Regions from separate parts of the Bacillus pretiosus genome, predicted to be linked through region 2. Evidence: riboswitches for the same ligand, from Rfam matches in the RefSeq annotation. Region 2 holds a riboswitch; the other holds the start of a gene.
What was found. Region 2 has a riboswitch for S-adenosylmethionine ahead of ACU8YW_RS26770 (bifunctional O-acetylhomoserine aminocarboxypropyltransferase/cysteine synthase). Riboswitches for the same ligand answer to the same signal wherever they lie in the genome.

Region 1: it holds a riboswitch for S-adenosylmethionine, as region 2 does, so the genes downstream of both, ACU8YW_RS01825 (methionine ABC transporter ATP-binding protein) here and ACU8YW_RS26770 (bifunctional O-acetylhomoserine aminocarboxypropyltransferase/cysteine synthase) in region 2, are expected to answer to the same signal.

Annotation. Positions count from the first base shown of each region.
Region 1 covers NZ_CM129593.1:331,656-347,590, forward strand. The annotation lists gene ACU8YW_RS01800 (CamS family sex pheromone protein) at 1-1,010, shown strand, start outside; gene ACU8YW_RS01805 (TSUP family transporter) at 1,108-1,878, shown strand; gene pruA (L-glutamate gamma-semialdehyde dehydrogenase) at 2,032-3,579, shown strand; gene ACU8YW_RS01815 (hypothetical protein) at 3,774-3,923, shown strand; gene ACU8YW_RS01820 (cysteine hydrolase family protein) at 4,156-4,719, opposite strand; SAM riboswitch class I at 4,962-5,068, shown strand; gene ACU8YW_RS01825 (methionine ABC transporter ATP-binding protein) at 5,192-6,211, shown strand; gene ACU8YW_RS01830 (methionine ABC transporter permease) at 6,201-6,866, shown strand; gene ACU8YW_RS01835 (MetQ/NlpA family ABC transporter substrate-binding protein) at 6,888-7,742, shown strand; gene ACU8YW_RS01840 (HXXEE domain-containing protein) at 7,910-8,377, opposite strand; gene ACU8YW_RS01845 (DUF3926 domain-containing protein) at 8,439-8,630, opposite strand; gene ACU8YW_RS01850 (ArsA family ATPase) at 8,623-9,804, opposite strand; gene ACU8YW_RS01855 (MarR family winged helix-turn-helix transcriptional regulator) at 9,880-10,362, opposite strand; gene ACU8YW_RS01860 (YiaA/YiaB family inner membrane protein) at 10,594-10,830, shown strand; gene gatC (Asp-tRNA(Asn)/Glu-tRNA(Gln) amidotransferase subunit GatC) at 10,972-11,262, shown strand; gene gatA (Asp-tRNA(Asn)/Glu-tRNA(Gln) amidotransferase subunit GatA) at 11,278-12,735, shown strand; gene gatB (Asp-tRNA(Asn)/Glu-tRNA(Gln) amidotransferase subunit GatB) at 12,750-14,177, shown strand; gene ACU8YW_RS01880 (diacylglycerol kinase) at 14,647-15,552, shown strand; gene ACU8YW_RS01885 (HAD family hydrolase) at 15,690-15,935, shown strand, end outside.
Region 2 covers NZ_CM129593.1:5,158,073-5,174,007, reverse strand. The annotation lists gene ACU8YW_RS26795 (response regulator) at 1-582, shown strand, start outside; gene ACU8YW_RS26790 (FMN-dependent NADH-azoreductase) at 773-1,399, shown strand; gene ACU8YW_RS26785 (transcriptional regulator YeiL) at 1,463-2,134, opposite strand; gene ACU8YW_RS26780 (YjjG family noncanonical pyrimidine nucleotidase) at 2,241-2,936, shown strand; gene ACU8YW_RS26775 (chloride channel protein) at 2,977-4,209, opposite strand; SAM riboswitch class I at 4,524-4,628, shown strand; gene ACU8YW_RS26770 (bifunctional O-acetylhomoserine aminocarboxypropyltransferase/cysteine synthase) at 4,721-6,019, shown strand; gene metA (homoserine O-acetyltransferase MetA) at 6,003-6,908, shown strand; gene ACU8YW_RS26760 (homoserine dehydrogenase) at 7,050-8,345, shown strand; gene ACU8YW_RS26755 (YczE/YyaS/YitT family protein) at 8,376-9,002, opposite strand; gene ACU8YW_RS26750 (LacI family DNA-binding transcriptional regulator) at 9,101-10,078, shown strand; gene ACU8YW_RS26745 (SGNH/GDSL hydrolase family protein) at 10,089-10,970, shown strand; gene ACU8YW_RS26740 (ABC transporter ATP-binding protein) at 10,967-11,884, shown strand; gene ACU8YW_RS26735 (DUF2705 family protein) at 11,877-12,869, shown strand; gene ACU8YW_RS26730 (uracil-DNA glycosylase) at 12,889-13,566, shown strand; gene ACU8YW_RS26725 (DUF3817 domain-containing protein) at 13,608-13,901, opposite strand; gene ACU8YW_RS26720 (Cof-type HAD-IIB family hydrolase) at 14,111-14,932, opposite strand; gene ACU8YW_RS26715 (purine/pyrimidine permease) at 15,214-15,935, opposite strand, start outside.

The sequences.
Region 1 (15,935 bases), 430 kb from region 2:
CACGTGGTTTAGTTGTACAAGGAGTAAGTAATCGTCTTGATATAGATGAATTTGAAACAGGATTAATGCGTATTGCAAAAGAATCCTTTAGTACGAAAGATCATTTCTTTAAAGGTGGAGATGTTCTAGATACTCAAAATGTGCAGATGCTTGTTAAAAGAAAGCGTACAGATGCTGAACAAAAGGAACTAGAGGACAAATTAAAAAAAGATGCAGTTAAATTTCCAAACATTGGGTTAAACCCAGCGTTAGGTGGAGGATCTGAATCATTAGAGGCAAAAAATAAAAAAAATCCAATATATATTTCAAATATTTTAGAGCATGATTATTATGTGAAAAAAGGCGAAACAGATGAGCGCAAAGGCATAGTAGTTGGTTTAGCGATGAACTCGGTTCATTATTACGAGGAAGAGCATGGTTATCCGCGTGAGGCTAAAATTGAGCAAGAAAAAATGGTAGCTGAAGGGAAAAAAATGGCGCAAGAAGTCTTGAAATTTATGCATCAAAAACAGCCTGAAACAAAAAACCTTCCGATAACATTTGCAATTTATCGTCAGGCTCCAAAGGCTTCACTCGTGCCAGGTAACTTTGTTTCTTATGCGAATGTTGAAAAAGGCAGTGAAACGGTTGAGGATTGGAAACAAATTAATGAGAAATATTATTTGTTCCCATCTGAACAAGCGAAAACAGATAATAAACGTGAAGATCTGGCGAGAGTATCGAACTTTAAATCAAAACTAAGCGATTATTTCCAAGGCGACTACACAGCTGTTATCGGTACTGGTATGTATAGAGATGATGAATTAAGAGAAATAAAGCTTGATATTCCTGTCCAGTTTAATGGGAAAGCAGAAATAATTGGTTTTACACAATATGTAGCTGGGCTTGTTATGGAATACTTCCCGAATTATATGAAAGTACAAGTAACGATTAAATCTGTAGAACGTCCAGAAGCGATTATTATACGTGAAGCGAAGCAAGATGAACCATTTGTGAAAATTTTAGATTAAATAGGAGGGCTGTTCCTTTATGGAACGGCTTTTTTTCTTGAGGAATTTTGTTATAATTTAAAATGTTATAAATAATGGGGGGTAAGGGGTAAAGCACATGGACGAATTAAGTTTTCAAGTCATTATTTTATTAATTGCATTCGGCTTTTTAGCAGCTTTTATTGATTCAGTTGTTGGCGGTGGAGGATTAATTTCGCTTCCAGCACTTATGTTTGTTGGTTTACCACCAGCTTCGGCAATTGCAACGAATAAATTAGCTGCAACGATGGGGACGTTTACGAGTGCAGTTTATTTTATTCGATCAGGAAAGGTCGATTTTAAAATTGTAGGAAAGTTAATCCCGTTAACTGTTATAGGAGCGGTCGCAGGCGCTTTAGTAGTAAAGTTTATTCCGCCGGATATTTTACGTCCGTTAGTGCTTGTGATGTTGGTGTTTATTGCCATTTATATTATTGCAAAAAAGGATTGGGGAAGTGTATCTACCTATAAGAAGATGACGAAAAGAAAAACATTAATATTTTTCTTTGTTATTTTAATGATAGGGTTTTACGATGGATTTTTTGGACCAGGGACAGGATCCTTTTTAATTTTTGCATTTTTATTAGTTGGTTTGGATTTTATTCAAGCGGCAGCATCTGGAAAACTTTTGAACTTTGTTAGTAATATCGTATCTTTAATTACTTTTTTATTTTTAGACGTAATTCATTTTGAATACGGTATTATTATGGGATTGTCGATGATTTTTGGCGCTTATTTTGGATCGAAGTTTGCAGTTCAAAAAGGTGTTGGATATGTAAGAACTTTATTTTTGTTAGTAACTATTTTATTGATTGGAAAAAACATTTTGGAATATACTCATATTTTGTAGAGTTATACGTATGTATAACTCTATTTTTTTATTATATTTTAAAAATTAATTAATTTTTAAAATATAAGTCTAGGAATATTTGAATAAATCTAAATTATCGTGTAGAATAATGTTGTAAAATGTAAACGTTTTTCTAAGGGGAGGCTAAAAAGAATGGTAGTAGCATACAAACATGAGCCATTTACAGATTTTTCAGTGGAGGCTAACAAATTAGCGTTTGAAGAAGGTTTAAAGAAAGTAGAATCTTATCTTGGACAAGACTATCCATTAATTATTGGGGGAGAAAAAATCACTACAGAAGACAAAATTGTTTCTGTAAACCCTGCAAATAAAGAGGAACTTGTTGGTCGCGTTTCAAAAGCAAGCCGTGAGTTAGCTGAAAAAGCAATGCAAGTAGCGGATGAAACATTCCAAACTTGGAGAAAATCAAAGCCAGAAATGCGTGCAGACATTTTATTCCGTGCTGCAGCAATCGTTCGTCGCAGAAAGCATGAATTCTCTGCTATTCTTGTAAAAGAAGCAGGTAAACCGTGGAATGAGGCAGATGCTGATACAGCAGAAGCAATCGACTTTATGGAATATTATGGTCGTCAAATGTTAAAATTAAAAGACGGAATTCCAGTAGAAAGCCGTCCAATTGAATATAATCGTTTCTCTTACATTCCATTAGGAGTAGGTGTTATCATTTCTCCTTGGAACTTCCCATTCGCAATTATGGCAGGTATGACAACAGCTGCTTTAGTTTCTGGTAACACAGTATTACTAAAACCAGCTAGTACAACTCCTGTAGTAGCAGCGAAATTCATGGAAGTATTAGAAGAAGCTGGCTTACCAGCTGGCGTAGTAAACTTCGTTCCAGGTAATGGTTCTGAAGTTGGTGACTACTTAGTAGATCACCCTCGTACACGTTTCGTGAGCTTCACTGGATCTCGTGATGTAGGTATCCGTATTTATGAGCGTGCAGCGAAAGTAAACCCAGGCCAAATTTGGTTAAAACGCGTTATCGCTGAAATGGGTGGTAAAGATACAATCGTTGTTGATAAAGAAGCAGATCTTGAATTAGCAGCTAAATCTATCGTAGCATCAGCATTCGGATTCTCAGGACAAAAATGTTCTGCATGTTCTCGTGCAGTAATCCATGAAGATGTATACGATTACGTATTAAATCGTGCTGTTGAATTAACGAAAGAATTAACAGTTGCTAATCCAGCTGTTTTAGGTACAAACATGGGTCCTGTTAATGACCAAGCTGCATTTGATAAAGTGATGAGCTATGTTGCAATTGGTAAAGAAGAAGGTAGAATCTTAACAGGTGGCGAAGGAGACGATTCTAAAGGCTGGTTCATCCAACCAACAATCGTTGCTGACGTTGCAGAAGATGCTCGCTTAATGAAAGAAGAAATCTTCGGACCAGTAGTAGCATTCTGTAAAGCAAAAGACTTTGATCATGCACTTGCAATTGCAAACAATACAGAATACGGTTTAACAGGTGCTGTTGTTACTAATAACCGTGACCATATTGAAAAAGCACGTGAAGAATTCCATGTGGGTAACTTATACTTCAACCGTGGATGTACTGGTGCAATCGTAGGTTACCAACCATTCGGTGGCTTTAACATGTCTGGTACAGACTCTAAAGCTGGTGGCCCTGACTACTTAGCACTTCACATGCAAGCAAAAACTACTTCTGAAACTTTATAAGAAATAGTAGAAGAGATCTTCGCAGTCTGTGAAGATCTCTTTTTTTTTTTTTTTTTTGAAAAAATTTCTATATGTGGATTAAGATAGATATAAGTAGAAAAACTAATAAAGTAATAAGGTTTACTTCAGTAAATAAGGTATATTATATTTGTTGAATAGATTCTCTTTAAAGACAAGAAAAGTAGGTGAACAAAGTGGGGAAATATCAATTGGATTACAAAAGTCAGGTATCTGTGGCAAAGTTTCATGAAAAACAGACGCCTGCCAAATTTGATAAAAAGCAGCAAATTGAAAAATTGCGTGCGGAGTATTTGAAAAAGAAGCAAAAACAAACAGATAAATAATATGTTACGTTTTTGAGAGGAGAAACTAGTTTCAATTACCGTATATTACCATTAGGTAATTAGAACTAGCTAAATCCTATTAATATCGGGATAAACATGTAAATAGAAACAAAACAACGAGAAAAGTTGACTTATTAGTCATATTTTTTAGTATTCATTTTAAGGATTTCCTGTATAATACAATTTGAAAGAAAATCTATGGTTTGACAAGAAACACTCTTTTCGGTTTTGCTCACTGAAGGGAGTGTTTTTTTGTAGCCACAAACTCCTCTGTACTCATTACAGTTGCATATACTCCATTTAAACTAGCCAAAATTGTGTTATGAATATAAACGGCTGGTATAGTAGCATTCTTAAAAGAAAGATCTTTTGTAGCACAAGCATCATGTATAACGGTACATGGAAAGCCGAAATCAAAAGCAGCCCTTACGGTAGCATCAATACACATATGAGTCATCATCCCGCATATGACGACGTGCTCAATGTCTAAACGTTGTAATTGTTCTAGAAGATCAGTTTCGCGAAAACTATTTGGATAATGTTTGAGTATAACGGTTTCTTCTCTAAGTGGACGTACGCTTTCATGAATATGTACACCCTCTGTATTGGGCAGGAAAAAAGTAGCGTCATCTTTTATTGCTACATGTTGGATATGAAAAATAGGTTCGTTTTTCGTTCTAAAGAGTTGTAGCAGCTGACGAGCATATTTGCTTGCTTCTATTGGATTACGCAATTCCATCTTTCCGTGTTGAAAATAATCATTTTGAATATCAACGAGTAAAAGAGCTGTTTTCATATATTTATCTTCCTCCGGTTTCATATTCAAATAATGGTATTCAATTTATAGAGGTGATTCTCCTTTTAAAAAAATATGAAGGAGAAGAATTTTACATAACTTTAAAAAGCAATATTATATTGTGATTTTTTATTTGAAAATTTTAATAGATAAATAATTAATATTTTTCTAAAAAATGTATTGACTCTTATTATTCTGAGTTCTATAATGAGAATTAATTAAACGACAATTAAATCGATACATTCTTATCCAGAGAGGTGGAGGGACTGGCCCTACGATACCTCAGCAACGGGTTTTTTAATACCGTGCTAACTCCAGCAAGCCTTATAAAAGGCTTGGAAGATGAGAAGATGTGACCGAGTACATATAAGTGCTCTCCTTCTTATCTTTATGGTTGATAAGAAGGAGAGCACTTTTTATTTTACCTCGAAAGCTCTACTTCAAGTTTTTACAGCATATAGGAGGGGAAAAAATGATTTCTTTTAACAACGTAAGTAAAGTATATGAATCAGGTGGGCAATCTGTTCATGCGGTGGAGGATGTAACATTATCAGTTGAGAAGGGCGAAATTTTTGGCATTATCGGTTTTAGTGGCGCTGGAAAGAGTACGTTATTACGCCTAGTAAATATGTTAGAGAGACCAACGGCGGGAACGATTTCAATAGATGATAAAGATATTACATCACTATCGACGAAAGAATTACGGAAGCTAAGACAAAGAATCGGGATGATTTTTCAAAGTTTTAATTTATTTAATTCAAGAACAGTGTTTGGGAATATTGCTTATCCATTAAGGTTAGCGAAAGTACCAAAAAATGAGATAAAAGAAAGAGTAAATGAACTGCTAAAGTTTGTAGGATTAGAAGATAAAGCAAACTATTATCCAGAGCAACTATCAGGCGGACAAAAGCAGCGTGTTGGCATTGCAAGAGCACTTGCAACATCGCCAGACATTCTTATATGTGATGAGGCAACATCAGCTTTAGATCCAGAAACAACGACAGAAATTTTGAACTTATTAAAGAAAGTAAATCGAGAATACAATGTAACAATTCTTCTTATTACACATGAAATGCATGTTGTGAAAGAAATTTGTCACCGTGTAGCTGTAATGGAGAAGGGAAAGGTTATTGAAGAAGGAAAACTGTTTGATGTTTTCACACAACCAAAAACAAAGACAACTCAAAACTTTGTACGCTCCATTATTAATGATCATTTACCGGAAAGTGTTCTAGGGAAAATTCAAAATGGTGGACAGATTTATCGCTTAACATTTACTGGGGAAGAGACAGGGCAGCCGGTACTATCATATATCGCGAAAAATTATAACGTCGATGTAAACGTACTGTACGGAAATATTATTGAACTTCAAAATGTGCTATTTGGAAATCTTCTTGTAGAATTGCAAGGTGAACAGAAGGAAATTCAAAAAGCATTACAACATCTAAGACTGCAAGTGCAGCTGAAGGAGGTAGAAGCTCATGCGAGTTGATTGGAGTATATTTTGGCCTCGCATAGTAGATGCGACGGGGGATACCCTCTTAATGGTAATCGTAACCCTTATATTTGCTACAATTCTTGGTATACCCCTAGGTTTACTGTTGTATGTAACGAGGAAAGGAAACTTTTTAGAAAATAAATGGGTCTTTTCTATTCTTAATATCATTATTAATACAATTCGTCCGGTTCCATTCATCATCTTCTTAGTAGCTTTAAGCCCACTAACAAGAAGTGTTATCGGAACGACGATTGGAACAGCAGCAGCAATCTTTCCAATGACGTTAGTTGCGTCAATTGGTATTGCTAGAATGGTTGAAACAAATCTTGTTTCAGTTCCAAAGGGAGTCATTGAAGCAGCTCAAGCGATGGGTGCTTCACCATTTAGAATTGTTTTTGAAATTCTTGTACCAGAAGCGTTAGCGCCATTGATTTTAGGTGTTACGTTTATGACAGTTGGTTTAATTGAATTTTCTGCAGTTGCTGGGCTTGTCGGTGGTGGCGGTCTTGGTGACTTAGCGATGACATATGGTTATCAACGTTTTGATACATCAGTTATGTTCGTAACGGTCGTTTTACTTATTATTCTCGTACAGATAGCTCAAAATTTAGGAAACTACTTTGCGAAAGTCTTTTTACGTAGATCATAAAAAGGAAGAGGGGAAAAGAAAATGAAGAAAATTTTAGCATTTGCATTATCAGCGATTGTAGGAATTTCAGCGTTAAGCGGCTGCTCAAGTGGAGACACGGGGGCAGGAGCAAAAGAGAAAGTAGTTCGCGTTGGCGTAACCGGAACAGATGGAGACGCTTGGGAAATTTTAAAGAAAAAAGCTGAAAAAGAGGGAATTAAAATTAAACTGGTTGAGTTCTCTGATTACACAACGCCAAATAAAGCGTTAGCTGATGGAGATATTGAACTAAACTCATTCCAGCACGTTGCTTTCTTAGAGCAATTTAAAAAAGAGCATAAGTTAGATATTACAGCTGTCGGTACAACGCAAATTGCACCAATGGGCTTATACTCTGAAAAATATAAGAAGGCAAATGAAATTCCAGATGGTTCAGAAATTGCGATTCCAAATGATCCAACGAACCAAGCTCGTGCATTAAAACTTCTTGATGCAGCTGGATTATTAAAGCTTAAGAAAGACTTTGGCTTATTCGGAGATCCAAGTGGCATTGCTGAAAATCCGAAGAAGTTAAAAATTACACCGGTTATCGCACAGCAAACACCTCGTGTATTAAAAGATGTTGCAGCTTCAGTTATTAATAACGGTGTTGCTGGTCAAGCTGGATTAGATCCAGCGAAGGATCCAATTTTCTTAGAAGATCCAAAGAATGAAAATGCGAAGCCATATATTAATATTTTCGCAGCTCGTACAAAAGATAAAGATGATTCAACACTGAAAAAAGTAATTGAACTATATCATTCAAAAGAAGTAACAGATGCAATTAAGAAAGAAACAAATGATGGTTCCATTTCAGTAGATCTTTCACTTGAGGAGCTTGAAAAAATCGTAAAATAATTATCGGGTTTAACGATTAACAGTAGGAACCCCTCCGCTGTTAGCTCGTTCAACATATAATCTACTTAACAAACAAAACCCTAATTCTGTACCTTCCAATTCTGTATAACGTAGAATCCAATGTTTGTTAAGTAGAGTGATGGACCAGGAGTTTTCCTGGTCTTTTTTTATGAATGAAAGTAGCTAGCGAATAGTAAGGTAATCCAAATTATAAAAGGGTAAGCAAATAAGCTAAAAATGAGTGTAATTACGAATTGTTTTTTATGAATGAGGTGTTTTTCGAATGAAAAAAAGAAAATAGAAAAAATCATAATGAAAACGGCTGATATTACGCCAGGATTATATGAACGATAAATGAAAAACAAAATAATATGTTGAACAGAGTTGAAGAATATCGCCCCCTGTATAAAAATAATCCAGTATATAGAAGACAAGAAGTTTAGTTGATATAGAAAGACGATAAGTAAGACAAAGATTGTTAATACGAAAATCGCAATGAAAAATTGTCGGCTTGTTATAAAATAAATTGAAAATTGATTAGCAAGATATTGTGGCATTTGAAAAGATTCTTCAAGGTTATGAACGAAAAATAATAAAGGAATGATCCAGGGTATAATAGTTGAATGTTTTTTCATCAACTGACATCACTCCAATAAAATATAGAAAGCCTAAAAAAGGCCCTCTATACAGGGATAGTTATTCAATTATGATACTTTTTAAATTATCCTCATGATGCTCTTGTTTTTTCGGATAAGTAGCTAGTTCCTCTTGCAAAATGTTTAGTGCTTGCTTAGCTGATTGCTGGATTGGGGCAGGTAACTCTTCTAATATATTCATACCGACTTTTATTTTTGTACGAATTACCTTCCTTAGTAGTTCCTCACGCATGCACTACACCTCCAAATCGAATGTTTAGTACATCATCTTCGAATTTTGCTCCTTGAATAGAAAGGTGTGTTAACGTTTTTGGTAATGTGATGTTCCGTTTCACAGAACCTGAACGAATGATAAGTTCATCACCTTTTTGATTTAATGAAAGTTCACTTTTGTTTGAGAAGGGAATGGAGAGAACGAAAATATACTCATCGCCATCTTTTTTTACATATTGAGTGCGACCGTTAAATTTCACTTCCGTAGGAGAAGAATCTGATTTAAATAAAGCATCTCCTACACGCTCTAACATAGACAAACCGACAACCTCTTGTTCAAACATAGGAGCTTCGTAAATAGGAAGCGGCTGAAAACTATCTTGAATCAATGTTTTATATTTCTTTTGAGTATCTTTCCATGCTTGAAAATAAGGATCGGTGACAGTGTTAGGGATGACGCGATTAATCATAATGGCATCCACGTTATAATCGTATAAGTTTAAATACGTAAAGCTGCGCTGAGCTTCTTTAATGACCATCTTTTCAGGATTTACAACGATGCGGATACTTGTTATGTCTCGGTTTGATAAAATATCTCTCATTTCTCCAAGTTGTTCAAGTGTATTCGTTAATTCGTCCATAATATCATCGGTTGGAAGGGGGACACCAAGAAGTGGTTGAGCTACAGGACGAACAACTTTTAAAACTTTTCTTTTAATAGGAAAGAGTTTTTCCATCCACCAGCCGAGCATATCTGGAAAGCTGAGCATTGCTAATGTTTCTCCTGTTGGAGCGCAATCAATGATGATAACATCATATGTGTTTTGTTTATAATAATCGAGTACGCGAAGTAAGCTAATTAAATCTTCCATACCAGGAAACATTGTTAATTCTTCTGTTGTAATATCATCAGCTGCTTTGGAAGTGAAGAGTAGTGTAATATATTTCTGTAATTTCCCCCAGCCTTTTTCCATCTCATAAATCGTATTAATTTCTTGTGCCCACAAATTTTCACGAATTGCTAATGGCTCAGAAGATAGCTTTATACCAAATGAATCTCCTAAACTATGAGCAGGATCTGTACTCATTACTAATGTTTTTAATCCTTGTTTTGCGCTTTGAAGTGCTGTTGCTGCTGAAATGCTAGTTTTTCCTACGCCGCCTTTACCTGTATACAAAATAATTCTCATTATTCTATCCCCTTTGTTTCGAGTATCGAATATTACGAGTACCGAAATAAAATGTTGAATAAAAACCCAACTAGGGTTTTATTCAATCGGAATGTTTTTCATTTTAGGTGTAGAAACCTTTTCTTCTGTTTTTTGCTGTGACGTAGCAATGTGATTCATGATCTTTTGGAAGATTTGTAGTAAGAATGCTTTTTCTGCTTCTGATAATGCTTCTGTCACTAGGCTAAAGTAATGGGCTGCATTTTGTTTTACTTCTTGAACGAGCATTACGCCGTTTTCTGTTAAACGAATTAATACAATGCGTCGGTCGTTTTCATCACGGTACCTTTCAACATATCCCTTTTTTACGAGGCGATTTACAACACCTGTCGTTGTACTCATCGGTATATCAAGAAGGTCAGCGATTTTTGTCATTGTAATATCTGTATTTCGCTCCATCCAAAGTAAACAAAATACTTCTGTTTTAGAAAGTGTTAAATCTAGGCTTACCCATTCTTCAGGATAAAAAAGTTTCTTGGCGTTATCTAGCAGTAAGTCTAAAAAATGTTCGTATTGCAACAATTATTTCCACTCCCGTATATTTCGAGGTTCGTAATATTTGTTTTTATTTTATGCAGAATTGAAATAAATGTCAATATTTTTAACTGTTTTTTCAGATTAGACAGAAAACTAACTTTAAAATAGTATTCTTTTATGATAGATTTATAAATATAAAACTAGAATTTACATAAAAATCCATCATAGTAAATATACTTATCTATAATGGATGTACAGCTAACGAGGGGGAGAACAATGAGAAGACGTAATACGCAAGCGTTCACGTTTTTAGCATGGACTTCATTTGTTTGTGCACTTTCAGGTATGCTAATTGGAATTTATACGTTAGATGAAACGCTTAGTGTAAAAGGATATTATTTAATTGGAACATTATTTTTAACGATGTCTTGTTTTGTATTACAAAAAACAATTCGTGATAATGAAGAAGATAACGAGAGATTTCCGAAAAATAAACCGTTAGATAAAGAGTAAATCGTAAAGAAAGGCATTTGCCTTTCTTTTTTTATGTAAAAATGCAGTAAGTGCCGTGTGTTGACTTGCTTGAAGTACTGAAAATTTGGTATCATCAATAGTATTGTAGATTGAACGATATATTATGGAGGTGGCCTAGCCGTGTCAAGAATTTCCGTTGAGAATGTAAAGCACGTAGCACATTTAGCACGTCTTGCAATTACTGATCAAGAAGCTGAAAAATTTCAAAAACAACTAGATGCAATTGTTACATTTGCAGAACAGTTAAATGAATTAGATACAACTGATGTAAAACCAACAACTCATGTATTAACTATGAAAAATGTTATGCGTGAAGATGTACCAGAAAAAGGTTTACCAGTCGAAGAAGTATTAAAAAATGCACCGGATCACAAAGATAATCAAATCCGTGTTCCAGCAGTATTAGAATAGAGGAGGGGAATTTCGATGTCATTATTTGATCATTCCGTATCAGAGTTACATAAGAAGTTAAACAACAAAGAAATTTCCGTTACGGATTTAGTAGAAGAATCTTACAAACGTATTGCGGATGTTGAAGATAACGTAAAAGCTTTTCTTACATTAGATGAAGAAAACGCACGCGCGAAAGCGAAAGAATTAGACGCGAAAATTGGTGCTGAAGATAATGGTTTATTATTCGGTATGCCAATTGGTGTAAAAGATAACATTGTAACTAACGGTCTTCGTACAACTTGTGCGAGCAAAATGTTAGTAAACTTTGATCCAATTTATGATGCAACAGTTGTGCAAAAGCTAAAAGCTGCTGACACAGTTACAATCGGTAAGTTAAATATGGACGAGTTCGCAATGGGTTCTTCAAATGAAAACTCAGGTTTCTACGCTACGAAAAATCCATGGAACTTAGATTACGTTCCAGGCGGATCTAGTGGTGGTTCTGCAGCAGCTGTAGCAGCAGGAGAAGTATTATTCTCTCTAGGTTCTGATACGGGTGGTTCTATCCGTCAGCCAGCTGCATATTGCGGCGTTGTAGGTTTAAAACCAACTTACGGACGCGTATCTCGTTACGGATTAGTAGCATTCGCATCTTCACTTGACCAAATCGGACCGATTACACGTACAGTAGAAGATAATGCATACTTATTACAAGCTATTTCAGGTATTGACCGTATGGATGCAACTTCTGCTAACGTTGAAGTAGGAAACTACTTAGCTGGTTTAACAGGCGACGTTAAAGGTTTACGCATTGCTGTACCGAAAGAATACTTAGGAGAAGGTGTTGGCGAAGAAGCTCGTGAGTCAGTACTAGCTGCTTTAAAAGTATTAGAAGGTATGGGCGCAACTTGGGAGGAAGTATCTCTTCCACACTCTAAATACGCTCTAGCAACGTATTACTTATTATCTTCTTCTGAAGCATCTGCTAACCTTTCACGCTTTGATGGCGTACGTTACGGTGTTCGTTCTGATAATGTAAATAATTTATTAGACCTTTACAAAAACACACGTAGCGAAGGTTTTGGTGATGAAGTAAAACGTCGTATTATGCTTGGTACATTTGCACTTAGCTCTGGTTACTATGATGCATACTACAAGAAAGCACAACAAGTACGTACATTAATTAAAAACGACTTTGAAAATGTATTTGCTAACTACGATGTTATTATTGGACCAACAACGCCAACTCCGGCATTTAAAGTGGGCGAAAAAGTTGATGATCCAATGACAATGTATGCAAATGACATTTTAACAATCCCAGTAAACTTAGCGGGTGTTCCAGCGATTTCTGTTCCATGTGGATTCGGTGCTAACAACATGCCACTTGGTCTACAAATCATTGGTAAACACTTCGATGAAGCGACAATTTACCGCGTTGCACATGCGTTTGAGCAAGCAACAGACTATCATACAAAAAAAGCAAGTCTGTAAGGAGGCGAGCATAGATGAATTTAGAAACAATTATTGGTTTAGAGGTTCACGTTGAGTTAAAAACAAATTCGAAAATTTTCTCTGCGAGTCCAACAGAATTCGGAGCGGAGCCAAATACACAAACAAGTGTAATTGACTTAGGATACCCAGGGGTACTTCCTACTTTAAATAAAGAAGCAGTTAACTTTGCAATGAAAGCTGCAATGGCATTAAACTGTGAAATCGCAACGGAAACGAAGTTCGACCGTAAAAACTATTTCTACCCAGATAATCCGAAAGCTTACCAAATTTCTCAATTCGATAAGCCAATTGGTGAAAATGGTTGGATTGAAATTGAAGTAGACGGTAAAAAGAAACGTATCGGTATTACACGTCTTCATTTAGAAGAAGATGCTGGTAAATCAACGCATACAGCTGATGGTTCATTAGTAGATTACAATCGTCAAGGTATGCCTTTAATCGAGATCGTATCTGAGCCAGATATGCGTACGCCAGAAGAAGCATATGCATACTTAGAGAAGTTAAAATCAATCATTCAATACACTGGCGTATCTGATTGTAAGATGGAAGAAGGTTCCTTGCGTTGTGATGCGAACATTTCCCTTCGTCCAGTTGGACAAGAGAAGTTCGGTACAAAAGCGGAACTGAAAAACTTAAACTCATTCACTTACGTACAAAAAGGTCTTGAGCACGAGCAAGTGCGCCAAGAGAAAGAATTGTTATCTGGTGGTATCATCCAACAAGAAACACGTCGTTATGATGAAGCAACGAAGAAAACAATCTTAATGCGTGTGAAAGAGGGATCTGACGATTACCGTTACTTCCCAGAGCCAGACTTAGTTGAACTTTACATCGATGATGAGTGGAAAGAAGAAATTCGTGCTTCGATTCCAGAACTTCCAGATGCACGTAAAGCTCGCTACGTTGCAGAAATTGGCTTACCAGCTTATGATGCACACGTATTAACATTAACGAAAGAGATGTCTGATTTCTTTGAAGCAGCAATTGAAGATGGAGCAGATGCGAAACTAACATCAAACTGGTTAATGGGTGAAGTGCTTGCATACTTAAACAAACAACAAAAAGAATTAAAAGACGTTGCATTAACGCCTGCTGGTTTATCTAAAATGGTTCAATTAATTGAAAAAGGTACAATTTCTTCTAAAATCGCGAAGAAAGTATTTAACGAGTTAATTGAAAAAGGTGGAGACCCAGAGGAAATCGTTAAAGCAAAAGGTCTTGTTCAAATTTCTGACGAGGGTACACTTCGTAAAGTTGTAACAGAAATTCTTGATAATAATGAGCAATCTATCGAAGACTTTAAAAACGGTAAAGACCGTGCAATTGGCTTCTTAGTTGGTCAAATTATGAAAGCTACAAAAGGACAAGCAAATCCGCCGCTTGTTAACAAAATCTTACTTGAAGAGATTAATAAGCGATAATAATAGTAACTTGTAAAGATTAAGCAGAAAAACACCCGTACATGGGTGTTTTTCTAGGTTAATCAAACGTTTGTTTAAATGAGAGAAGATCGTTTAAACAAACGTTTGATTAACTGTCAAAAGTGTAAAAATGTTTGTATAGCAACTATGGTATGATAGTTGCAAAAAGGTGGGAATAATGATAAATCTAGACATAGAGGTTTTTTCATCTCATGAAATAATAGATAATTATTATTCGTTATATGTAAATTGTTGTGAGGAAATAGATGGACATAAATTTTTTGTCAAATAAAACAAAACCATTGAAATGAATATTTACTTTTGATGGACTACACGAATCGGGTTCTTACTGCCTGTTTGAGCGAGATAAAAGAAGGATAGGAAGATGAGAGGAGGTAGGCATGGGAATACTGAATAGAAGTTCGGTATGTTCTTTTTCAATATATAAAGAAATTTCCTGTGCTAATAAATGATGAAGCGAGCAAGAATTATTTATAATCCTACTTCTGGGCGCGAGCTATTTAAGAAGAGCTTACCGGAAGTATTACAAAAATTAGAACAAGCTGGATATGAAGCGTCTTGTCATGCGACAACTGGTCCTGGAGATGCGACTGTGGCAGCGAGGCAAGCTGCGGATCGTAAGTTTGATGTTGTTATCGCAGCTGGTGGTGATGGTACATTAAATGAAGTGGTGAACGGCTTAGTAGGACATGAACATCGTCCAAAGTTTGGAATTATTCCAGTTGGAACGACAAATGATTTTGCGCGTGCGATCGGTGTACCTCGTGCTATTGAAGAGGCTGCGGATATTATTTGTGAAGGGAAAACAGTTCCGTTAGATCTTGGTAGAGCGAATGATACATATTTCATTAATATCGCTGGTGGCGGCCGTATTACAGAATTAACATATGAAGTGCCAAGCAAGCTAAAGACGGTATTAGGCCAACTTGCTTACTATTTAAAAGGAATCGAAATGTTACCGTCATTACATCCAACATATGTTGAAATTGAGTATGATGGGAAATTACTACAAGAAGAAATTACGATGTTTTTAATTACGAATACTCGTTCAGTGGGCGGCTTTGAAAAGGTAGCACCATATGCATCGATTAACGATGGATTATTTGATTTATTAGTACTGAAAAAAGGTTCTATTGCTGACTTAATTAAAGCAGCAACACAAGCGCAGCGTGGTGAACATATTAACAATCCAAAAGTACTATACACACAAGCAAATCGAATTAAAGTGCATTCACCAGATAAACTAATGATTAACTTAGACGGTGAATACGGTGGAGATGCACCGATGGAATTCGAAAATATATATCATTGTCTTGAACTATTTGTTCCTGAACAACAAGAGGATGCCCTGTAAAGGCATCCTTTTTATTATATAGAGGAATTGTAAATTGGAAGTTAGTTTGATTTTTATGGTATTTTTACAATTCGTTTATTTTATATCCATACTTTATTGATACACTGGAGGAGATAAGAAACGAGAGGTAGGATGCTATGGAGAAGGTAAAGGCAATACTATTTGATAAAGATGGGACATTAATGGATTTTTATTCAATTTGGATAAAAGTGGCTGAAGAGCTTGTTGCTGAATGTATAAAATTATATCAACTCCCACATTCAATGCAGCAGGCTTTATTAAAAGAAATCGGTGTGGATGGGGCATTTGTTCATCCTCGTAGTGCAATAGCTGCTGGAACAAGCCTCGATGTAGCAAAGGGGCTTTGTAAGTATATTACGTCA
Region 2 (15,935 bases):
AGTACACAGGAAGATTTAGCGTTAGTTGGAGAAGCAAATAATGGGAAAGAAGCGTTAGTGAAAGTAGGGGAGACGAATCCTGATGTTGTATTAATGGATTTATATATGCCCGAAATGGATGGTGTCGAGGCGACGGCGTGCATCAAAAAAGAATATCCAAATGTGAAAGTAATTGTATTAACTAGCTTTTCTGATCAGGCGCATGTTTTACCAGCGTTAAGGGCGGGGGCAAGTGGGTATATTTTAAAAGATGTAGAACCCGATCAGCTTGTTGAAGCTATTCGAAGCGCATATAAAGGTAATATTCAATTACATCCAGATATAGCAAATACTCTTCTCTCTCAAACATTACCTGTGGAAGAAAAGGAAGAAGAACCTTCTATTCAAGTGGATGTGCTAACGGCGAGAGAAAATGAAGTGTTGCAGCTATTAGCGAAAGGAATGAGTAATAAAGAGATCGCTTCTGTTTTAGTTATTACAGAAAAAACGGTAAAAGCTCATGTAAGTAGTATTTTGAGTAAGTTGAATTTATCTGATCGTACGCAAGCAGCATTATATGCAGTGAAAAATGGAATTGTATAAGACAAAAGTCGTAAGACCTAGTTCGCCTTTAGAAGGTGGACTTTTTTTATGGAAAAATACGTCTATGTGAGGACGAAATTGTCTTGATATAAAGATAAAATATGTTTGTAAGCAACAAAACAACAATTACAAGGGATACCTTTTTTGAAAGCATATAACAACAGAAGAGTGAGTACTAGGAGGAAAAACAATGGCAACAGTTTTATTTGTAAAAGCAAACAACCGCCCAGCGGAACAAGCAGTTAGTGTGAAATTATACGAGGCATTTTTAGCAAACTATAAAGAAGCACATCCAAATGATACAGTAGTAGAACTTGATTTATATAAAGAAGAATTACCATATGTAGGCGTAGATATGATTAATGGTACATTCAAAGCAGGTAAAGGATTTGATTTAACTGAAGAGGAAGCAAAAGCAGTAGCAGTTGCTGATAAGTATTTAAATCAATTTTTAGAAGCTGATAAAGTCGTTTTCGGTTTCCCATTATGGAACTTAACGATTCCAGCAGTGCTACACACATATATTGATTATTTAAACCGAGCTGGCAAAACGTTTAAATATACGCCAGAAGGTCCAGTTGGTCTAATTGGAGATAAGAAGATTGCATTATTAAACGCGCGCGGCGGCGTATATTCTGAAGGTCCAGCAGCTGAAGTAGAAATGGCTGTTAAATATGTAGCAAGCATGATGGGCTTCTTCGGTGCAACAAATATGGAAACAGTAGTTATTGAAGGACATAACCAATTCCCAGATAAAGCAGAAGAAATCATTACAGCTGGTCTTGAAGAAGCAGCTAAAGTGGCAAGTAAATTTTAATTGAAAATAGAATCGTCACTCGAAAAAAGTAGCATTAACAGGTAAACGTTAATGCTACTTTTTTTATATTTTAAGTTCATCAGCCAGTTTTTCTAATTGAATTCGATCTTGTATGTAATAGGTTCTTCCGTCTTTTTTTAAGTAATTTTGCTGGCAAAACTGGTTTAATACGTATAAAAGATGGCGGTAGCTGACATTTAAGTATTCCGAAGCCTCGGTATGTTTTTCTGTATAACTGTTATTTTGTTCTGTTAATAGAATAAAAGCCGCTAATCGATTTTCGAACGGATAACTATTGTTTTTGGCGTAACTTTCTGTTCGGCTAATTGTTTTTTCGCCGATAAATTTACATAGTTTCTGTAGAAAGGTAGCATCTTGCAATAAAAGATGCTGACAATCTTTAAGAGGGAACGCTAAGCACATACAATCTTCAATCACTTCCACCGTTTTCGTAACGGATTCAACGCCAATTAACCCTAATTCTCCAATGAACGAAGGTGCTTGAATAAAGTTAATTAAGGAGACCTTCCCGTTTTTGTGACTCATATATATTTTCGCTTTTCCGGAAATTAAGTAATAAAGATAAGGAACATCAACGCCTTCATTACATATCCTTTCTCTCTTTTGAAAGGAATGTAGTTCAGCATACGGTAAGACATTAAAAGAAAAAAGAGTATGGACGTTGTAAGTTTGCATGTAATGAGAGATTTCTTCGCTATTTTTGCTGACTTTCATATTTTCACCTCATGTTTAGTATGAGATATCTCCTATTATGTTTACAAGAAGGAATGATACGATTTACGTAAATTTGTTTTTGTAGAAAAGAGAGTGTGAAGGGCTTATGAAAAAATATAAAACATTGCTATTTGATGTAGATGATACATTGTTAGATTTTCAGAAGGCGGAGAAAATGGCGTTACGTATGCTGTTTGAAGAGAAAGGGATTCCTCTAACTAGCGAGGTTGAAGGGCACTATAAAAAAATTAATAAAAGTCTTTGGGATGCTTTTGAGGAAGGTGAAATGAACCGTGATGAAGTTGTAAATACGCGGTTTTCAATTTTGTTTAAAGAGTACGGGGAAGAAGTAGATGGAGTATTATTCGAAAATAATTATCGTAGCTACTTAGAAGAAGGAAACCAACTTATGCAAGGTGCGTTTGAATTTATAAGTCAAATTCAAAGTGAGTACGATTTATATATAGTGACAAACGGTATTTCTAAGACGCAAGATAAGCGTTTACGTAATGCAGGATTACATGCCTTGTTTAAAGATATTTTCATTTCTGAAGATACGGGATTCCAAAAGCCGATGAAAGAGTATTTTGATTATGTTTTTGAACGAATTCCTAATTTTCCCCCTGAAGAAGGGCTCATTATTGGGGATTCGTTAAGTGCTGATATGAAAGGTGGATATGTAGCGGGAATTGATACTTGTTGGTTTAATCCAGAAAAGAAATCAAATAATAGCGAGATTGTGCCAACATATGAAGTACAAAATTTTGAAGAGTTATACGCGTTATTGAAGCAACGTGTGTAATAAAAATAGGCAGTGGAACTTTTGTCCCTACTGCCTATTTTTATTCGTTTGTAGCTTCGTTATTTTTAGGAAGTGGAAATGCATTACCAATCGCTGCCGCTCCAAGCATCGGTAATAGTAAATTGAGCGGGAAAAACATGAGTAATAGTAATGTTATAGCAATTGGTTTTCTTAATGCATAGCTTGAAATTGCTGTCGTGACGATGGCTACCGAAGCGATTGGATCTATCGGGATAATGGAAGCTATAGCATATCCGATACTAGATCCAGCAAATATAATTGGGAAAATATGTCCACCGCGCCAACCTGTATTTAAACAAACGGCAGTAATACATAATTTTAAAACACCTGAAAGAAGTAGTACCCAGAAAGATAAATGACTCCATTCAACGACTAAATCTTTTAATTGGTGTTCTCCTGAGAATAACGTGTACGGGAGAAAAGTTCCTGTAATTCCTAATAAAATACCACCGATAATTCCAAGTGATAGTTTGTATTCCCTGAAGGGATGGATTAATTTCTCTAATGTGAATTCAAATTTGAAATAAAAGAAACCAACTATAGCACCAATACTAGCAAGTGGTAGAAAGGCGATCCATTCATTAAGAGAAAGGGAACCTTCCCCAAAATCAACGATAAAGGATCCGCGATTATCGAATTTACTAAGTAATAAATAAACGGAAAAGCCAGCGAAAGTGGTAGCTAAATATACAATTGCTTTTTTTCCTTTAGAAAATTCGTTAATTTGCTCACCCTCATTTTCATTTGGAGCTAAATAACCGAATAATGGCGCGTTAAAAATTACACTTAAAGTAGCGCCAATTCCAACCTCTGTTAGTTCATTCATTCCTTTTAAGGCAAATGTAAAGCGATCCCCTACCCATGTACAAAGTCCACCGATAATTCCAACAAGTGCTGCTTCGGGACCTAAGCTAGCTCCAAATATTAAAACGATAATCGCAGTTAAAGTAGCTTTATGTACAAAACGGTATTCAATTCTACCAGTTTTTTTATATTCACCCATCACTTCCGGCATAAGACGTGGATATATGCCGAAGTATTTTTGGGTTAAACCAACGAGAATACCACCGATAGTTGTTACACAAATAGTGTAATACGGGGGAGAAGAGAAAATAGTAGGTAAGTATCCCCAAATAAAGTGAATGCCGATATTTATTGTAACTAAAAATAGCCAGACTGTAGCTCCTACTATAGAGCCTAAAAGAATGCCGTATAGGACGAGTATATAGTGCATGTCCTTTGTGTTTGTCATGTTATACCTCCGTTATGTAAGTTTTAATGTCGAAAGGATTAAATATGCTACTGTGAAAGGAATATGTATAGTATCTTTTTGAGAGGTGGGCTTATTCAATATATTGAGGTCTCGTGAGAATTTGAAATGTATACAGTTAAACTACTTACTTAATTTTATATAGTAATCGTGGGTTTTAAAAGGTCTTTTTCAAATGGATATGGAATATATTTCTTTTGTTATGCATGTCAAATTCTTTGTATTTAATTTAGAACATTCAGAAAAACCGATTGACATTAGGAAATTATTGCTATAAAATCAACGGTAATTGCATAGTCTTATCAAGAAAAGGTGGAGGGACAGGCCCGATGAAACCTTGGCAACAGCCGTATAACGGAATTGTGCCAAATCCTGCAGGTAATAATCCTGAAAGATAAGAAAGAGCCTTTAGAGCGTGTTTTCAAACTGCTCCTTTCTTGTTTTCAGGAAAGGAGCAGTTTTTTATTTTGTATAAAAGAAAGGAGAATGAGAGATGGGAGAATCATGGGGAAAAGGAACAATTTGTGTGCAAGGTGGCTATACACCAAAGAATGGTGAACCGCGTGTTTTGCCACTTTATCAAAGTACAACGTATAAATACGATACTTCAGATGATTTAGCAGCGCTATTTAATTTAGAGGCAGAAGGATATATATATACGCGTATTGGAAATCCTACTTTAGCTGCATTTGAGCAAAAGTTAGCGGATTTAGAGGGTGGTGTAGGAGCTGTTGCAACGGCTTCTGGGCAGGCTGCTATTATGCTTGCTGTTTTAAATATTTGTAGTAGCGGAGACCACTTGCTTTGTTCTTCCACAGTTTATGGTGGAACGTTTAATTTATTTGGAGTGAGTTTGCGTAAGCTTGGTATTGACGTTACGTTCTTTAATCCGAATTTAAGTGCTGATGAAATTGTGGCCCTTGCTAATGATAAGACGAAACTTGTTTATGCAGAGTCGTTAGGAAATCCAGCGATGAACGTTTTAAATTTCAAAGAATTTTCAGATGCAGCGAAAGAGTTAGAAGTACCTTTTATCGTGGATAATACATTAGCAACTCCTTATTTATGCCAAGCATTTGAGCACGGAGCAAATATTATCGTTCATTCTACGACGAAATATATTGATGGTCATGCAAGCTCTTTAGGCGGCATTGTCATTGACGGAGGGAACTTTGATTGGACAAATGGGAAATATCCTGAACTTGTTGAACCGGATCCAAGTTATCACGGCGTAAGTTACGTTCAAAATTTTGGTGCAGCAGCGTATATTGTGAAGGCACGTGTTCAATTATTAAGAGACTATGGAAACTGTATGAGCCCATTCAATGCGTATATTAGCAATATCGGCTTAGAAACGCTACATTTAAGAATGGAGCGTCATAGTGAAAATGCTCTCGCAGTTGCTAAGTGGCTTGCTAACCATGAACGTATTGAATGGGTGAATTATCCGGGATTAGATAGCAATGAAAATTACTCGTTAGCACAAACGTATTTGAAAAAAGGTGCTAGTGGTGTTTTAACATTCGGCATTAAGGGCGGATTAGAAGCAGCGAAAGAATTTATCGCAAATGTAAAACTAGCAACTCTCGTAACGCATGTAGCGGATGCACGAACTTGTGTTATACATCCTGCTAGCACAACGCATAGACAATTAAGTGCTGAAGATCAGCGTCTAGCTGGAGTTACATCAGATTTAATTCGTTTATCGGTTGGTATAGAAGATGTTTCTGATATTATTGCAGATTTAGAAGCAGCGCTAGTCGGAGGCAAAGAACATGCCGATCATAATTGATAGAGATTTACCAGCTCGCAAAGTGTTGCAGAAGGAAAATATTTTTGTAATGACGAAGGAGCGAGCAGAAACACAAGATATCCGGGCATTGAAAATTGCTATCTTAAATTTAATGCCTACAAAGCAAGAAACAGAAGCGCAATTACTTCGTTTAATTGGCAACACACCGTTGCAATTAGATGTTCACCTACTTCATATGGAATCACATTTGTCTCGCAATGTAGCGCAGGACCATTTAACGAGTTTCTATAAAACATTTCGTGATATTGAGAATGAGAAATTTGATGGACTTATTATTACAGGAGCACCAGTTGAAACTCTTTCTTTTGAAGAGGTAGATTATTGGGAAGAGCTTAAACGTATTATGGAGTATTCAAAAAAGAATGTAACATCTACGCTTCATATTTGCTGGGGGGCACAGGCTGGCTTGTATCATCATTATGGTGTTCCAAAGTATCCTCTTAAGGAAAAAATGTTCGGTGTATTTGAACATGAAGTTCGTGAGCAACATGTGAAATTGTTACAAGGGTTTGATGAATTGTTTTTTGCCCCGCATTCTCGTCATACAGAAGTACGAGAGAGTGATATTAGAAAGGTGACAGACTTAACATTATTAGCAAATTCTGAGGAAGCAGGTGTTCACCTTGTCATTGGGCAAGAAGGAAGGCAAGTGTTTGCGCTCGGGCATAGTGAATATAGTTGTGATACGTTAAAGCAAGAATACGAACGGGACCGCCAAAAAGGGTTAAATATTGATGTGCCGAAAAATTATTTTAAGCATAATAATCCAAATGAGAAACCACTTGTAAGGTGGAGAAGCCATGGGAATCTATTATTCTCTAATTGGCTGAATTATTACGTGTATCAAGAAACCCCTTATGTATTATAAAAAAAGATTGTGTAACACGTGGCAACGTTTTCTTTGTAAAGATTAACTCATATTTTTCCGAATGTTCAAAAAACATTGTTTTTCAGATTTTTTACTCATATAATTTCATCTAAACACAATTTTTGAGGGGTGGACAGTATTATGAAAGAAATTCAAGTTGGTTTATTAGGTCTTGGGACAGTTGGGAGTGGTGTAGTTCGTATCATTACAGATCATCAAGAGCGACTTATCCACCAAGTAGGTTGTCCTGTAAAAGTAACGAAAGTACTAGTACAAAATATTGAAAAAGAGAGAGAAGTAGAGGTACCTTCTACTCTATTAACACAAGATGCAAATGAAATTTTAGATAATCCAAATATTGACGTTGTCATCGAAGTGATGGGTGGCATTGATGATGCAAAAGCATATATTTTGCAAGCCTTACAGAGCGGGAAGCATGTTGTGACTGCCAATAAAGATTTAATGGCGTTACATGGGGCGGAACTCTTAGCGGTAGCAAAAGATAATAAAGCAGATTTGTTTTATGAAGCAAGTGTAGCCGGAGGGATTCCGATTTTACGAAGTATCGTAGAAGGACTTTCTTCAGATCTTATTACGAAAGTAATGGGAATTGTAAATGGAACGACAAATTTTATTTTGACGAAAATGTCAGATGAAGGGAGAGCATATAACGACGTGTTAAAAGAAGCCCAACAACTTGGATTTGCAGAAGCAGATCCAACATCAGATGTGGAAGGTTTAGATGCAGCGAGAAAAATGACGATTTTGGCTACCCTTGGTTTTTCTACAAATGTAGAGCTTGGAGATGTGAAGGTAAAAGGGATTACTTCTATTACAGAAGAAGATATTGAATACAGTAAGAGTTTAGGATACACGATTAAATTAATCGGTCTTGCGAAGCGAGATGGTGAAAAATTAGAGGTGACAGTTGAACCGACACTACTTCCAAATACACATCCTCTGGCGGCCGTACAAAACGAATATAACGCTGTATATGTGTATGGTGAAGCGGTCGGAGAAACGATGTTTTATGGGCCAGGTGCAGGAAGTTTACCGACAGCAACAGCTGTTGTTTCAGATTTAGTAGCTGTAATGCAAAATATTCGATTAGGTGTAAACGGAAATAGTGCGGTATCCCCGCAGTATAAAAAAGTATTAAAAGAGCCAGACGAAATTGTTGTGAAGAAATTTTTAAGACTTCATGTAAAAGATGAAATTGGTGTATTTGCAAAAATTACTTCATTATTCTCTGAGCGTGGCGTTAGCTTTGAAAAGATTATTCAAATGCCGCTTGAAGAGAAAGGGAAGGCTGAAATTGTAATTGTGACGCATCGTGCGTCTCTTGCTGATTATGATTATATTCTACATACGTTGCAAGGGTATGAAGAAATAGATTGTTTGAAAGCAAACTATCGAATTGAAGGGGATGCTAAGTAGTATCTCTTCTTATAAAACAGAAAGAGCCTGTTAAGCAGCTTGCTTAATAGGCTCTTTTCTATTTAAAATCTTCGTACCAATTTGAATAAATGCTTGGATAATCCAGCCTGTTGTAAAGGATAAGATGATTGTTCCAAAATAGATAGGTCCATCTAATAGGAAGCTTAATGTTAAAAATAAAAACGCTAACGAAATTTCTGTTCTTCTAAATGTCCATTTCTTTTTCTCAGCAACCGTTAAAACGAAAGCTTCTTGAGGTGCTGCGCAAAGGTTTGTAGAGACGTAAAGACCAATCCCAGCTCCAACGAATAGATTTCCGCAAATAAGTGTTATATATTTTGGAAGAGAACGGATAGCGTCCATAATAGTTGGAATGGAACCAATCCAATCAACAAAAAGGGAAATAAGAACCATCGTTACAATTGTACCAATTGTTATTTGTTTTTTATTCCAAAAGAGTACGATAAGAGTAAATGCAAAGTTAATCATGAAAATCCAAAAACCGATACTTATCCCGAAATTTTGATATAGTGCAATAAAGAAGGAATCATAAGGGCTAAGTCCAAAGGAAGTAATTGTCGTCATCATATTAATACCGATGGCGAGAGTGAGTAGACCGCCAATGAAAAATATATATTCTAATTTGAATCGAAGCATAGTTGTATATCCTTTCAAAATGTATTTGCTAGGAAAGGATATATTGTGGAAAGCTTACCAGGTCAAGGGAGAATTTTTGCAGGGAAGGGGAAAATGAGATGACGAATATAAGGAAGATTGCTGAGCTTGCTGGGGTATCTGTTTCAACTGTTTCACGTGTACTAAATAATCATCCATATGTGAATGAACAGAAACGAAAAGAAATTTTAGCAATTATAGAAGAATTAAATTATACGCAAAATGTGAATGCAATTCATTTAGTGAAAGGAAAAACGAATGTAATTGGCGTTTTATTACCGCACGTAAATGATCAATATTATAGCGCTATTATCGAGGGAATATCAAAGGAAACAGCAAAGAATAATTATAATATGATGCTTTGTCAGACGAATTATAGTGAGGAAAGGGAATTAGAAATTTTAAATATGTTAAAAATGAAAAAACTTGATGGGGTTATTATATGTTCGCGGGCGAATAGTAAGGAAAAGCTTGAAGAATATACGAAATTCGGCCCTATTGTTATGTGCGAAGAAATCGACTCGAATTTCATTTCGAGTGTGCATATTGATTACTATAAAGTGTTTTCGCGCGGAATGAAAAGCTTAATAGATGCGGGCCATACAAGTATTGGGTATTGCATTGGAAGAAGTAATAGCATTAATAGTCAGAGAAGAAAACAAGCATATGAAGATTCGCTTCAACAGATTGCTGTAACACCGATAGAGGCTTGGAAGTTTAAAGGCTGTTTTACAGTGGAAGATGGGCGTAATGTGATTAGGGAATGGACACGTATGTCAGTAAAACCAACAGCGTTTCTTGTATCTTGCAACCATATTGCCGCGGGGATGGTAACGGAAGCGAAAAAACAAGGCATTCGTATTCCGGAAGATATTACGATTATCGGTTGTGATGATCAAGATGTGGCAGATATTTTAGGCATTACGACGATTTCGTATTGTAGTAAAAATGTTGGTGTGAAGGCATTTGAATTATTATATGAAAAGATTAATGATGAGCAAATCGATATAAGGCACGTAGAGTTATTGCCAGAATTAGTACATAGGGAAACAACATAATAGATAAGGTTTGAAAATCGCTTTTCAAAATTGCGTTTGGTATAATTATGGACAATCTATGAGGGCTAAAAGGGGTTTTGATATGAGATCAAAAGTAGTAAAAGTAATTCTACTCATTACAATTGCATCTTTCTGTTTATTTGCATATGGCTTTGTTTCAGGTGTAAATGATGTATTAAATCCGAAAGCTTCAAATTTAATTAAAAAGACCGATGTAGTGGCAAAAGAGAAAAAGAAAACGGGAACGTTACAAATCGTTAGTTTAGGTGATTCATTAACACGCGGTGTTGGTGATAAAGAAGGAATTGGCTATGTTGGACGGATGAAAGAAGATTTACAAAAAGATTATAAGCAAAAGGTTGCATTAACAAACTTAGCTGTTAGTGGTGCAAAAATGCCCGACCTATTAAAACAAATTGAGAGTAGTGGCGCTCAATATTCAATTAAGCAAGCAGATGTAATCGTTTTAACAATTGGAGGAAATGATTTATTTCCAGGGTGGGAATCGCTTGAAAAGATAGATTTAGAAACATATCGTCCTGATACAGCGACGTTCCAAAATGAAGCGAAGAAAATAATAGAAGAAATTCGTAAGTTAAATACAGATAGCCCTATTTTTTGGCTTGGTTTATACAATCCTTTTGAAGATGTAGAAGATTTAAAAGGTTCTTCAAACATCGTTGTAGACTGGAATGCATCTTTAGAAAAATTAGCGATAAATAATAAAAATGTGTATATTACACCGACATTTGATTTATTCCAAAACCGTGGGAAAGATTTATTATACTCCGACCATTTCCATCCGAATGAAATAGGATATACATATATGGCGGACCGATTAGTTCAAAATGTTGCGAGTAAATTAAAACTAGAACAAGGAGGGGTAAAATGACGACGATACTTTCCGTACGTGACGTGAAGAAGGTAATTGGAAAGAAGACAATTGTAGAGAATATTTCCTTCGATGTAAAACAAGGGGAAGTGTTCGGCTTCCTAGGGCCGAATGGTGCCGGAAAAACAACTACAATTCGAATGTTAGTTGGATTGATTAAAGAAACAGAAGGCACGATTTCTATCGGCGGTTATTCTATTAAGGAAAATTTCAGAGAAGCGATGCGTCAAATTGGGAGTATCGTTGAAAACCCAGAACTGTATACCTATTTAACGGGATGGGAAAATTTAAAACAATTTGCCCGTATGTTAGGTGGTATATCAGATGAACGTATTATTGAAATTGCTCAAATGGTTCATTTAGATGAAAGAATTCACGATAAGGTAAAAACATACTCACTCGGTATGAAACAGCGTCTTGGTATTGCGCAAGCGCTTCTTGGAAATCCAAAATTGCTCATATTAGATGAGCCAACAAATGGTTTAGACCCAGCTGGGATTAGAGAACTTAGGGAATTTATACATAAGCTTGTGAAAGAAGAAAATATGAGTGTGTTTATTTCAAGTCATTTGCTAAGTGAAGTGCAAATGATATGTGATCGCGTTGCTATTATTCATAAAGGAAAGATGATAACAGTTGCCAAGGTTGAAGAGTTAATTAAAACAGCAAGTGATCGTGTAGAATGGATTGTTACACCGATTTCTAAGGCGAAAAATATGCTAGAAGATGCTGAGGAAGTAAGAGAAGTGAGTATAGAAGGTGATCGATTACTATGCCGCATGAATATCGCATCTATAAGTAATTGGAATAAACATTTTGTAGAAAACGGGATAGATGTACATAGCGTTAAGGAGCTTGTATTTACGCTAGAAGATTTATTTATTGAACTCACAAGGGGTGAGCAGCATGCGTGAATTTGCGAATCTAGTCTTAAATGAATCGGAAAAAATTTATCGTAAGAAACGTATTTTTGTTGTCATGCTTATTTTAGCAATCTTGATCCCACTTTTCGTGTATGCGCAGTATCGTGAAGTAGAAACGACACAAAAAAGGCTCGGTACGACGGATTGGAAAGTTTCATTACAACAACAAATTGTTGATTCTCAAAACCGCTTGAACAATTCTAGACTACCAGAAGAATGGCGTGATTGGCTAAAGGTAAGAGTGGAGCAGCAACAATATTATTTAGATCATGATATTAACCCGATGGCACCGGGCGCACCCACTTTTGTAAGGGCGTTTATTGAGCAAGGAATTACATTGTTTATTCCGCTTCTCGTAATGATTGTCGCTATCGATATTGTTTCAGGAGAGCGAAGTGATGGAACGATGAAGATGCTACTTACACGGCCGATTCGGCGCTGGAAAATACTTCTTAGTAAGTACGTGACGATGTTATTTTTCATTTCACTCATACTGCTTCTTGTCGGTTTGTTTGCTTACATATTATCTGGGCTTGTATTTGGATACTCGGGATGGAATTTGCCTGTTTTAACTGGGTTTGTTATTGATAAGGAAACGTTAAATACGAATTTTGTACACCTTATTCCGCAGTGGCAATACGTCTTGATGGCGTATGGGTTAGCTTGGTTTGTTGCTATCGTTGTCGGAACTATATCATTTATGGTTTCTGTTTTAATTCGAAATACACCAGCCGGTATGGGCGTTATGTTAGCCGCATTAATCGCAGGTGGCATTTTAAGCTCGTTTGCAACATCTTGGGAGGGTGCGAAATATATTTTTAGTGTGAATTTATCATTAACAGACTATCTATCAGGAAAATTACCTGCATTACAAGGCTTATCGATGGGGTTCTCTTTAATGAATTTAACGGTTTGGGCAGTTATATCCCTTATTATTTCGTTTGTAGTATTTACAAAACAGGATATGGTGAATTAATTGGACGGGAAGTGAAAGCATGAAAAATGTTTTAAAAAATGATTGGGAGCCATTATTGGCACCAGAATTTGAGAAAGAATATTATCGTAAGCTGGCTGATTTTTTGAAAGAAGAGTACAGTACACATGTTGTTTATCCAAGGATAGAAGATATTTTTAGCGCTCTAGAGTATACAAGTTATGAAAATACAAAGGTCGTTATTTTAGGGCAAGATCCATATCATGGACCGGATCAAGCACATGGTTTAAGCTTTTCAGTACAGCCCGGCATTAAAACGCCACCGTCATTGCTAAATATGTATAAAGAACTTCGAGATGAATATGGTTATGAAATCCCGAATAACGGTTATTTAGTAAAGTGGGCAGAGCAAGGGGTTTTATTATTAAATACGGTATTAACAGTTCGACAAGGTGAAGCCAATTCTCATAAGGGAAAAGGTTGGGAGCATTTCACAGATCGTGTAATTGAGCTATTAAATGAACGTGAAAAACCGGTTATTTTCATATTGTGGGGACGTCATGCACAGGCGAAGAAAAAGTTAATTACGAATACGAAGCATCATATTATCGAGTCTGTACATCCGAGCCCATTATCGGCAAGACGTGGTTTCTTTGGTAGTAAGCCATACTCTAAAGTAAATACGATTTTAGCTAATATGGGCGAGAGAGAAATTGATTGGGAAATTCCAAATTTGTAAATAAAAAAGGTAGTTAACAGTCGTTAACTACCTTTTTGCTATTATTGTTGTTCGTTCTTTAATTTTGCATCTAGTACAAAAGTACCGAATGGGATAACTGATGAAACAAATGCCCCAAGTGCCCATGCAATTGATTTGCGGTGTACGATTGTTACTTGAATTACCGCAAAGATGAATAGAATAAATAAAACACCATGAGCCATACCTGTAATTTTAACGGCTGTTGCAAATCCTGCAAAATATTTTAATGGCATTGCTACAAATAATAGTAATAGGAAAGAAATCCCCTCAATTAAGCCGATTGCTCTTAATCGTCCGATTGGTGTAGATAACATGAAGTAGCCTCCTTTAATGTATGCTTGTATATAGTAAATTTGTATTCTTTTTCAAAATAAAATAGTCTATTTTGTTCCATTATATACAAAAAGAAAGTTTACACTACGAGAATAGTGCAAAGTTCAAAATATAGTCACAAAAGCATGAGAATTTAAATAAAAACCTATTTGAAGTGTTTGACTTCAAATAGGTTTTATGAGTGAAAATATTAAACAAGTGCTTCTCTTTTTAGTACGAACTTCTCTACAACTTTTGCAACGCCATCGTTCATATTTGTATCTGTTACGTAGTTTGCAATTTCTTTAATATCATCTGGTGCATTGCCCATTGCAACACCAAGACCGGCGAATTCGATCATTGCCTGATCGTTATAGCTATCGCCCATTGCGATAACTTCTTCGCGCTTAATGCCAAGTTTTTGAATCAGTTGGTTTAAGCTTGTTCCTTTTGTAACACCGGCTTCAGTAAATTCTAAGAAGAATGGTTTAGAACGCATAACACTTAATTGGCCTTCTAGTTGTTTTTGTAGTTTCTTTTCTACTACAACAAGTCGTTCAGCTTCTTTATTCATTAATACTTTTACTACAGGCTCTTTAACAGCAGCTTTAAAGTCATCTACTACAACAATTGGCATACCAGTAATATCGCCCTCAATTTCAGTATAAGGATTATTTTCTTCTGTTACGATATCATCGCCAATATAAGTATGAATCCATACATCTTCAGTTTTACTAATTTCAAATAGGTTGTGAACGATTTCAGGAGATAGCGTACTACTAAAGATTTCTTCGCTTGTTTTACAGTTAATAATTTTTGCACCATTAAAAGATAGAATGAAACTACCGTATTCTTCTAAACGAAGTTCTTTCGCTACATTGCGCATACCAAATGTTGGACGTCCAGAAGCAAGTACAACTTTTACACCTTGCTCTTGTGCAGTCATTAGAGCCTCTTTCGTACGAGGTGAAATGGTATGGTCGTCACGTAATAAAGTATCATCTAAGTCTAAAACAATCATTTTATAAGTCATATTGAAAATTCCTCTCTTTGTTGAAATAGAAATAAAGTTTTATGAAGATATTGGGGAATATATAGTAAGACATCGAACTTCTTTATGTGAAGCTAGGAGAAGTTCTGTATTTTTAGTATAAATTATCACGAGCACATTGCCCATGATAATTTATACTGCTAATGCCCGATCGGTGAGAGCTAATCATTAGTAAAGATGAATAGCTCTCATTGATTAAAGTTTAACTTTATCATTATCGTAACAACTCTAAAGATAGAGTGCAATAATGGAAGTTTTCCAATTTACGATGGTTGTTTTTCTGTAGAACGAGAAAATAGCATTTCGAGCAAAATTGCCATTACAGATCCAAGAACAAGACCGTTACTTAAAAACGATGCTAGAAACGGCGGGAGTGTAGAAAATGCTCCTGCTGGAACAAACATAACTCCGACTCCTGTAAAGATTGAAAGACCTGCTACTTTAAATAACCGTTCTTTATCTTGTACTGTTTCGTATTCGCGAAAGGCAAGACCAATCATGCTTGCAAATACAGGGTAAATGGCAGCATATCCGACTGCGACAGGTATCGCCGCAAAGAATGAAGTAATCTTTGGGAATATACTAACGAAAATAATAAAGCTTGACCCTAACATAAATGGGAGTCGTTTATAAATATTAGTCGTTGCAATAAATCCTGCTGATCCAGAAATCGCGACAGGTCCAATAGCTGAAAAAAGGCCTCCTAGCAATTGATTTATTCCTGTTATAATACCGGCTTGTTTGAAACGATCTGGTGCTGCATTCTTTTCATACTTAGAGACAATCCTTTGCACAACGCGAATACTTGCTAACATATTTGTTAGAAGTAATAGTGTAACGAAAACTACCGTAATTGCCATGTTCCATTCAATACGAGGCATTCCGAAAACAAATAGAGACGGAAAACGGATTATATCTGTCACAGGCGTTACTGGATTTGATAATCCGAAGCATGCGAATAATATCCAGCCGCAGACGATACTGA